DNA from 2 places in the Streptomyces polygonati genome. Region 1 is predicted to be linked to the other one. Evidence: riboswitches for the same ligand, from Rfam matches in the RefSeq annotation. Region 1 holds a riboswitch; the other holds the start of a gene.

Region 1 (4,167 bases):
AGTCCCAAAAGACGCCGTGCAGCCCGGCCTTCTCGCCGAGGAGGCCGAGGAGTTCCACGGTGCCGATGATCAGGGCGACGGCCACCGACAGACCGGTGATGGTGAGGTTGTAGTAGACCTTGCGGACCGGCTTGGAGAAGGCCCACTCGTAGGCGAAGTTCATGAAGGAACCGTCGATGGTGTCCAGCAGCGACATCCCGGCGGCGAAGAGCACCGGCATGCACAGGATCGCGTACCAGGGCAGCCCGGACGCGGCGCCGGACCCGGCCAGCACCAGCAGTGCGACCTCGGTGGCGGTGTCGAAGCCGAGGCCGAAGAGCAGACCCAGCGGATACATCTGCCACGGCTTGGTGATCGATTTCATCACCCGGCCCAGCAGCCGGTTCATGAAGCCCCGGTTGTTCAGGTGCTCCTCCAGCGCGGCCTCGTCGAAGTCGCCCTCGCGCATCTGCCGGAAGACCTTCCAGATCCCGGCCAGGATCACCAGGTTGATGAAGGCGATCAGGTAGAGGAAGGTGCCCGAGACGGTGGTGCCGATCCAGCCCGTCACGTCGTGCAGCCGCGAGTCGTCGTCCTGGACGGGGTGCGCCAGCGACCTGACCCCCAGTGACAGCAGCAGGGTCAGCCCGAAGACGATGCTGGAATGCCCGAGGGAGAACCAGAAGCCCACCGACAGCGGGCGCTTGCCCTCGCCCATCAGCTTCCGGGTGGTGTTGTCGATGGCCGCGATGTGGTCGGCGTCGAAGGCGTGCCGCATGCCCAGCGTGTAGGCGGTGACGCCGATACCGACGCCGAAGGAACCGGTGCCCAGGCTGTAGTGCTCGGGGGCGACGACGAGCACCAGGACGAACCAGCCGATGAGATGCAGCGCCACGATGAACGCCGCCATCCCGCCGAGCCGGGTCCACTCCGCCCGGCTCATCGAGTCGGCGATCCGGCGCCATCGGGACCCGGCGGCGACCGGGGTCTCGGCGGTTATGGTCATTTCGGCGTCCTCCGGGGGCGTCGGTTCCAGCGGCTACACGCGGCAGCTTACTAGTTGCAAACTCTTCGCAAGAGTGCCCACCCGCCGACGGCGCCACACCTGTGACCAGGCACCTGCCCCGGGGGCAGTGGAGTCGTGGCGGGTCGTGGCGGGTCGTGCGGGGTCGCGCGAAGGCACGGGGAGCCGTGCGGGAACGCCCCGGGCGCCGCCGCGCCTCGGCCGCCGACGGGTCCCACCTGCGGCGCGGCGCCTCCGACCGGCGTGCGCCCTGATTGACGCATGACAGGGCCGCCTCTACGCTCCTCGGTGTAGTGATGACGTGGGGAAGCCGGTGGAACTCCGGCACGGTCGCGCCACTGTGAGCCCACCGCCGCCAGGCGGAGGGGGAGTCAGACACCCGCCCATCACGACGCCCATGGAACAGGGACGCACGATCCCCCAAGGAGGGCCCACCCTTGAGCAGCATTTCTTCTTCCCGCCCGGCCGCGACACCGGTCGTCCTGCCGATCTCCAAAGCCGTGATATGGCTCGTCGGCACCTCACTCCTGGCGCTCGCCGCCTACTACTTCATCGGTGTCGACCAGGGCGCGGTCTCGGTGTTCGGCAAGGACATGCACATCCACGAGTTCGTCCATGACGCGCGTCACTTCCTCGGCTTCCCCTGCCACTGACCCGTCATCCCGTCACTCCCTCACCTGACGTACGGACAACTCGACATGGAAAAGAAGCTCATACTGCGCGGCCTGCTGGCCGGCGCAGTCGCCGGGCTGCTCGCCTTCCTCTTCGCCCGGATCTTCGCCGAACCGCAGATCGGGAAGGCGATCGACTACGAGAGCGGCCGTGACGCGGCGCAGGCCGCGCTGGACAAGGCCGCCGGACTCGCGCCGACGGCCGCGGGCCCGGATCTGTTCAGCCGCACCATCCAGGCGGACGTCGGTATCGGCGTCGGCATGATCGTCTTCGGTACGGCGATGGGCGCGCTGTTCGCGGTGGCCTACGCCGTCTGCCTCGGCCGGGTCGGCGGGCTGCGCCCCCGCGGGCTGGCGCTGGCCGTCGCGGCCGGCGGCTTCCTCGGCATGTATCTCGTGCCGTTCCTGAAGTACCCGGCCAACCCGCCCGCCATCGGGCACGAGGAGACCATCAGGGCCCGCAGCGGGCTCTACCTGATCATGGTGCTGTGCTCGGTCGCCTTCCTGGTGGGGGCCGTCTGGCTCGGCAAGCGCCTCCAGGCGCGGTTCGGCAACTGGAACGCGGTCCTGCTGGCCGGCGCGGCCTTCGTCGTCGCGATCGGCGCCGTCATGCTGATCCTGCCGGCGCTGGGCCATCTCGCGGTCAACAAGGAGCAGTTCGGCGATCAGGCCACCGAGACGCCGCTCCCGCTGACGGACTCCAAGGGCGCCATCGTCTATCCGGGCTTCCCGGCCGACGTCCTCTACACCTTCCGCTTCTACTCGGTCGCCGCCCAGTTGCTGCTCTGGTCGGCCATCGGCCTGGTCTTCGCCCCGCTGGCCGAGCGCCTGCTCCAGCCCGGCCCCGACCGCCCGGCCGTCCCCGCGCCGGCCCCCGTACCCGTATGAGCGCGTCCGGATGAGCGCGCCCGCACCACCACCGGTCGGACCGGGCCCGGGCGCGGTGATCGAGGAGATCACCGCGCTCGGCCCGTTCTTCGCACTGGAGGCGCACGGACCGGCCGAGCCGGCGTCCTCCGCTGCGGGCGGGCCGGGTTGGCAGCCCGTGTCCGCGCCGCTGCTGGCGGACCGGGTCACCGCGGTACGGCGGTGGCTGGCCGACGCCGGCGGGCAGCCGGCCGAGGCCGTCGAACTCCGGGTCGCCGCCTCGGTGGCGCACCTGGGGCTCGCCGCCCGCCTGGTCTCCCCGGCGCTGGCCGCGGCCGTGCTCTTCGGCCGCCCGCTCCTCTTCACGCTCAGCCAGGTGCGCTGGCAGCCCGTACTCGGCGGCCCCGCACCGCTGTCGCTGCCCACCGGCGCCCTCGGCGAGCCGCGTCCGGGCGCCGAGTCCCTCGCCGGACTCCTCGCGACCGGCCTGGTGTCCGGAGCGCTGGAGGAACTGGCGTCGTGCTTCGAGCGGTTCGGCGTCTCCCGGCACATCCTGCGCGGCAACACCGCCTCGGCCGTCAACGGCGCCGCCGTGACGCTCGGCCGGACCCGGCCCCAACACGCGTCGCGGACCTCGGTGTTCGCCGCGTCCCTGCTGGCCAGCCCGCCGCTGGACGGGGAGAGCGCCACCGACGCGGCGGGGGTCTTCCGCCGCCGCAGCTGCTGCCTGATCTACCGGGCGGCGCCCGGCGCGCAGGGCGCCCTGTGCGGCGACTGCGCCCTGCGCTGACCTCGGGCGACCCCCGCCCGCGCTGGCCGCGGCCGGCGGCGCGCGGTGTGCCAGACTCCGGGGCGTGAAGCAGATCTACGTCATCGGTATCGGCGCCGGCGACCCCGGGCAGCTCACCTTGCAGGCGGTCGAAGCCCTGGGCCGTACCGAGGTGTTCTTCCTGCTGGACAAGGGCGAGGAGAAAGCCGATCTGGCGGGCCTGCGGGAGCTGATCCTGCGACGGCACGCCACCGGGCCGCACCGGGTGGTCACCGCCCGCGACCCGGACCGGGACCGCGCCGCGCCCTCCGCCGCCTACGCGCCCGCCGTGGACGACTGGCGGCGGCGCCGCGCCGACGTCTACGAGCGCCTGATCGCCGAGGAGCTGCCGGACGGCGGCCACGGCGCCTTCCTGGTCTGGGGGGACCCGGCCCTCTACGACAGCACGCTCGGCATCCTGGGCGAGGTGCACGCCCGCGGGACCGAGGACTTCGCCTGGAGCGTCGTACCCGGCGTCAGCAGCGTCTCCTCGCTGGCCGCGAAGCACCGCGTCGGCCTCAATCAGGTCGGCCGCCCCGTGCAGATCACCACCGGGCGCCGGCTCGCCGACCAAGGCCTTCCCGACGGCGTGGACGACGTGGTGGTGATGCTCGACGCGCGGCAGGCGTTCGGAGCCTTCACCGGGCAGGGCCTGCACATCTACTGGGGCGCCTATCTGGGCACACCCGACGAGATCCTGCTGGCCGGCCCGCTGGACGACGCACTGGCCGGCCGTATCCGCGCGGTGCGGGCCGAGGCCCGGGCCCGCAAGGGCTGGATCATGGACACCTATCTGCTGCGCAGGACCGACGAGGGCT
Region 2 (4,167 bases), on a different contig from region 1:
CGGGCCGTGTCCACCACGTCCGACCAGGCCTTCTCCACCGCGTCCTGCACCGCGTCGTGCATCGTCGGCCACCTCGCTCGTCGCTCGCCGGGGATCTCGCGCCATCGCAGGGGCATTATGCGGGGCCCGGCCGGTCGGCGACCGGACGGGGCGGATTCACCGGGCCGACCGCCCATGATCGGTTCCGCTTGACATCCCGTTCAGCTTCCGGACATCTCAGCACCTCACGTACGGCGACAGTTCATCTTCCGTTCATCAAAGATCCGTACGTTCGGCTCGCCCCTGCCCGATCCACCGAATCCAGGTCCATGGAACACATCACGCTCCTGATCGGAATCGTGGTCGCCACCGCCCTCGTTTTCGACTTCACGAACGGCTTCCACGACACCGCGAACGCGATGGCCACCACCATCTCGACCGGGGCGATGGGGCCCCGGACGGCGGTGGGCATGTCCGCCGTCCTCAACCTGGTCGGCGCCTTCCTGTCGGTCGAGGTCGCCAGGACCATCTCCGGCGGCATCGTGGACGAGTCGGCCGGCGTACGGCCCGAGGTGATCTTCGCCGGGCTGGTGGGCGCGATCCTGTGGAATCTGCTGACCTGGCTGGCCGGACTGCCGTCGAGTTCCTCGCACGCGCTGTTCGGCGGCCTGATCGGCGCGACGCTGGTCGCGGTCGGGACGCACGGGGTCAACGGCGACGCGGTGGTCATGAAGGTGATCGTCCCGGCGGTGGCCGCGCCGGTGGTGGCAGGGCTGGCCGCGACGCTCGCCACCCGGCTCAGCTACCGGCTGGGCCGCCGCGCCGATCCGGCCGCCACCGCCAAGGGCTACCGCGCCGGGCAGATCGCCTCGGCGGCCCTGGTCTCGCTGGCCCACGGCACCAACGACGCGCAGAAGACGATGGGCGTCATCACGCTGGCGCTGATCACCGGCGGCGCCGTCGCCCCGCACTCCGACCCGCCGCTGTGGGTGATCGTCTCGGCCGGCACCGCGATCGCGCTGGGGACGTATCTGGGCGGCTGGCGGATCATCCGCACCATGGGCCACGGCCTGACCGACATCGAGCCGCAGCAGGGCTTCAGCGCGCAGACCGGCGCCGCGGTCACCATCCTGACCTCCTCCCACCTCGGCTTCGCGCTGTCCACCACGCAGGTCTGCTCCGGCGCGGTGATGGGCGCCGGGCTGGGGCGGCGCGGCGGGGTGGTGCGGTGGAGCACCGCGGGCCGGATGGCCGCCGCGTGGGGGCTGACGCTGCCGGCCGCCGGGCTGGTCGCGGCGGGCGCGGCGCTGCTGGCCGACCGGGGGGACTGGGGAGTGGCCGCGGTCGCGGTGCTGGCCCTCGCCGCCTGCGGCACGGTGTGGACGGTGGCCCGGCGCCGGCCGGTCACCCACGCGAACGTCAACGACCCGCGGCCGGAGGGAGCGGTGACCGGGACCATTACGGCAGTGGTCCCGGCCGCGGGCGCGGCGGGTCAGGCCGGGGGCGCCGGCTCGGTCCAGGCACAGACCCCGGCCCCGGTCTCCCCCGCTTCCCGGCCCACCACGGCCTGAGCCGCCCGGGCCACCCGAGCCACCCGGGCCCCGGCACTTCGCGGGCGTCGTGGGCGTTACGAACCCTTCTCGGCCCTTCTTCGGCAAGGATCCCTGATGAGCATCGACTGGCACGCCCTCGGCACCGTCCTGGCGGTCACCCTCGTCGCGACGGTCGGCCTGGTCGGCGTCTTCACCCTCGGCGTCGTCGGGCTGTCCCGGCAGTCCGCCGCCTGGAGCCGTACCGGCGCGTGTCTCTGCTTCGCCGCCTGCGCGGCGGCGGTCGCGTACGGCATCGACCTGATCGTGGGCTGAGGCCCGGCCGGGACGCCGCCGGGCGGCCCACCGAGGCCCTGACCCGTGCGCTGATCAGGCAAGGCACCGGCGGGAGTTGGTCCCCGGGCCCGGCGGACCGCCCCCGGCCCGGCCGCCGGCCGCCCGCTGTGGACCTCGCCACATTGCGTCGGCGCAGGTCAAGGGCGAGTTGACGGGGTATGGCGGGCATGGTGAACTTCCGGGAGCCATACGGCGGCAGGAGAGGAAGTCCGGTGCGAATCCGGCGCGGTCCCGCCACTGTCACCGGGGAGTGCACTCCCAACCCGTACGTCACGGCCGGTTTTCCGGCTGGAAGACCGGGAGTGCGTAGATCCGGGAGCCAGGAGACTCTCACCGCCGGTCACGTCGAGCCAGGGCGCGGACCCTGAGTGAGGACTTCTGCCATGACCGGCCCACGCATACGTGTTCCCGGCGTTCCCCGTATTCCCGGTATTCCCGGTATTCCCCGCATAGCGCGCGGTGCCCGTACCGCCGTCGCGCACCCTCCGGCTGCCCGACGGTTCCGGGGTCCTTCCCTCCGGAGTGCGACGGCGGCCTGAGGATGCGTGCCGATCGTGTGTTCGGGTACGGCGCCGCTCTCGGTTTTCTCGCCGATCTCGTCGTCGGTGATCCGCGTCGCGGCCATCCCGTCGCCGGGTTCGGGCGGGCGGCGGGCGCGCTGGAGCGGCGGATGTGGCGGGACGACCGGGGCAGCGGCGCGGTGTACGCGGCGCTGTGCGCCGGAGGCGCGGTGGCCGCGGCTGCCGTGGCGCGGCGCGCGGTGGCCTCCTCCCCCGCGCTGTCCGTCGGGCTGACCGCGGCGGTCACCTGGTCGGTGCTGGGCGGGAGTTCACTGGCCCGGGAGGCACGGGCGATCGCGGCGGCGCTGGAGGCGGGGGATCTCGCCGCGGCGCGCGAGCGGCTGCCTCATCTGTGCGGACGGGACCCGCGGGCGCTGGACGCGGACGGGATCGCCCGGGCGGTGGTGGAGTCGGTCGCCGAGAACACCTCCGACGCGGTGGTGGGCGCGCTGGTGTGGGGCGCGCTGGGCGGGGTGCCCGGTCTGGCCGGCTTCCGCGCGGCCAACACCCTGGACGCGATGGTCGGGCACAAGTCCCCCCGCTATCTGCGCTTCGGCTGGGCCGGCGCCCGGCTGGACGACCTGCTCGGCTACCCCGGCGCGCGGCTCACCGCCGCGCTGGCCGCGGCGGCCGGCGGCCACCCCCGCTCCGCGGTGCGCACCTGGCGGGCCGACGCCGCGTCCCATCCAAGCCCCAACGCCGGCCCCGTCGAGGCGGCCTTCGCGGGCGCGCTGCGCCTGCGGCTGGGCGGCACGCTGTCGTACGCGGGCCGGGTCGAGCACCGCCCGGTGCTGGGCGCGTCCTTCCCCCCGCCGGCCGCCGCCGACATCTCCCGGGCGATCCGCCTGTCCCGCCGGGTCGGCGCGCTGGCCCTGGCCGTCTCGATCGCCGTGTCGGTGGGCCTGTCGGCCGCCGCCGCGGCGGGCCGGCCGGACCGCGCGCGGCCGGTCGCGCTGCCCGGAGGTGTCCGGTGAAGGGCCTGCTGGTCGCCGGGACGACGAGCGACGCCGGGAAGAGCGTGCTGACCGCCGGGATCTGCCGGTTCCTGGTGCGCCGAGGGGTACGGGTCGCGCCGTTCAAGGGCCAGAACATGTCGCTGAACTCCTTCGTGACCCGGCAGGGCGCCGAGATCGGGCGGGCGCAGGCGATGCAGGCGCAGGCCGCCCGGGTGGAGCCGTCGGCGCTGATGAACCCGGTGCTGCTGAAGCCGGGCAGCGACCGGAGCAGCCAGGTGATCGTGCTGGGCAAGCCGGTGGGCGAGTTGAGCGCGCGGGGCTATCACGGCGGCAGGCAGCGGGAGTTGCTGGACACCGTGGTGGGGTGCCTGGAGGAGCTGGGGTCGACGTACGACGCCGTCATCTGCGAGGGCGCCGGCAGCCCGGCCGAGATCAATCTGCGCCGTACCGACATCGTGAACATGGCGCTGGCCCGCCGGGCCGCCCTGCCGACCCTGATCGTCGGCGACATCGACCGCGGCGGCGTCTTCGCCTCCTTCTTCGGTACGACCGCGTTGCTCTCCGCCGAGGACCAGGCCCTGGTCTGCGGCTATGTCGTCAACAAGTTCCGCGGCGACCCGGCCCTGCTCCAGCCCGGCCTGGACATGCTGCGCGGGCTCACCGGCCGCCCGACCCTCGGCGTCCTGCCGTACACGCACGGCCTCGGCATCGACGAGGAGGACGGCCTGCGCGTCCCGGTCCGCGGCGCCGTTCGGGACAGCGCCGCGGGCACGCCGCACGGCGAGG

What was found. A riboswitch is a leader RNA that binds a small molecule or an ion and turns the genes downstream of it on or off. The one in region 1 is predicted to bind cobalamin.
Region 2: it holds a riboswitch for cobalamin, as region 1 does, so the genes downstream of both, ACFO3J_RS03335 (cobalamin biosynthesis protein) here and ACFO3J_RS09945 (CbtB domain-containing protein) in region 1, are expected to answer to the same signal.

What each region holds. Positions count from the first base shown of each region.
Region 1 covers NZ_JBHSBB010000008.1:290,623-294,789, forward strand. The annotation lists gene ACFO3J_RS09940 (HoxN/HupN/NixA family nickel/cobalt transporter) at 1-922, opposite strand, end outside; cobalamin riboswitch at 1,254-1,404, shown strand; gene ACFO3J_RS09945 (CbtB domain-containing protein) at 1,441-1,656, shown strand; gene ACFO3J_RS09950 (CbtA family protein) at 1,702-2,562, shown strand; gene ACFO3J_RS09955 ((2Fe-2S)-binding protein) at 2,573-3,331, shown strand; gene cobF (precorrin-6A synthase (deacetylating)) at 3,396-4,167, shown strand, end outside.
Region 2 covers NZ_JBHSBB010000003.1:319,235-323,401, reverse strand. The annotation lists gene ACFO3J_RS03350 (class II aldolase/adducin family protein) at 1-62, opposite strand, end outside; gene ACFO3J_RS03345 (inorganic phosphate transporter) at 309-1,550, shown strand; gene ACFO3J_RS03340 (hypothetical protein) at 1,647-1,844, shown strand; cobalamin riboswitch at 2,067-2,195, shown strand; gene ACFO3J_RS03335 (cobalamin biosynthesis protein) at 2,407-3,399, shown strand; gene ACFO3J_RS03330 (cobyric acid synthase) at 3,396-4,167, shown strand, end outside.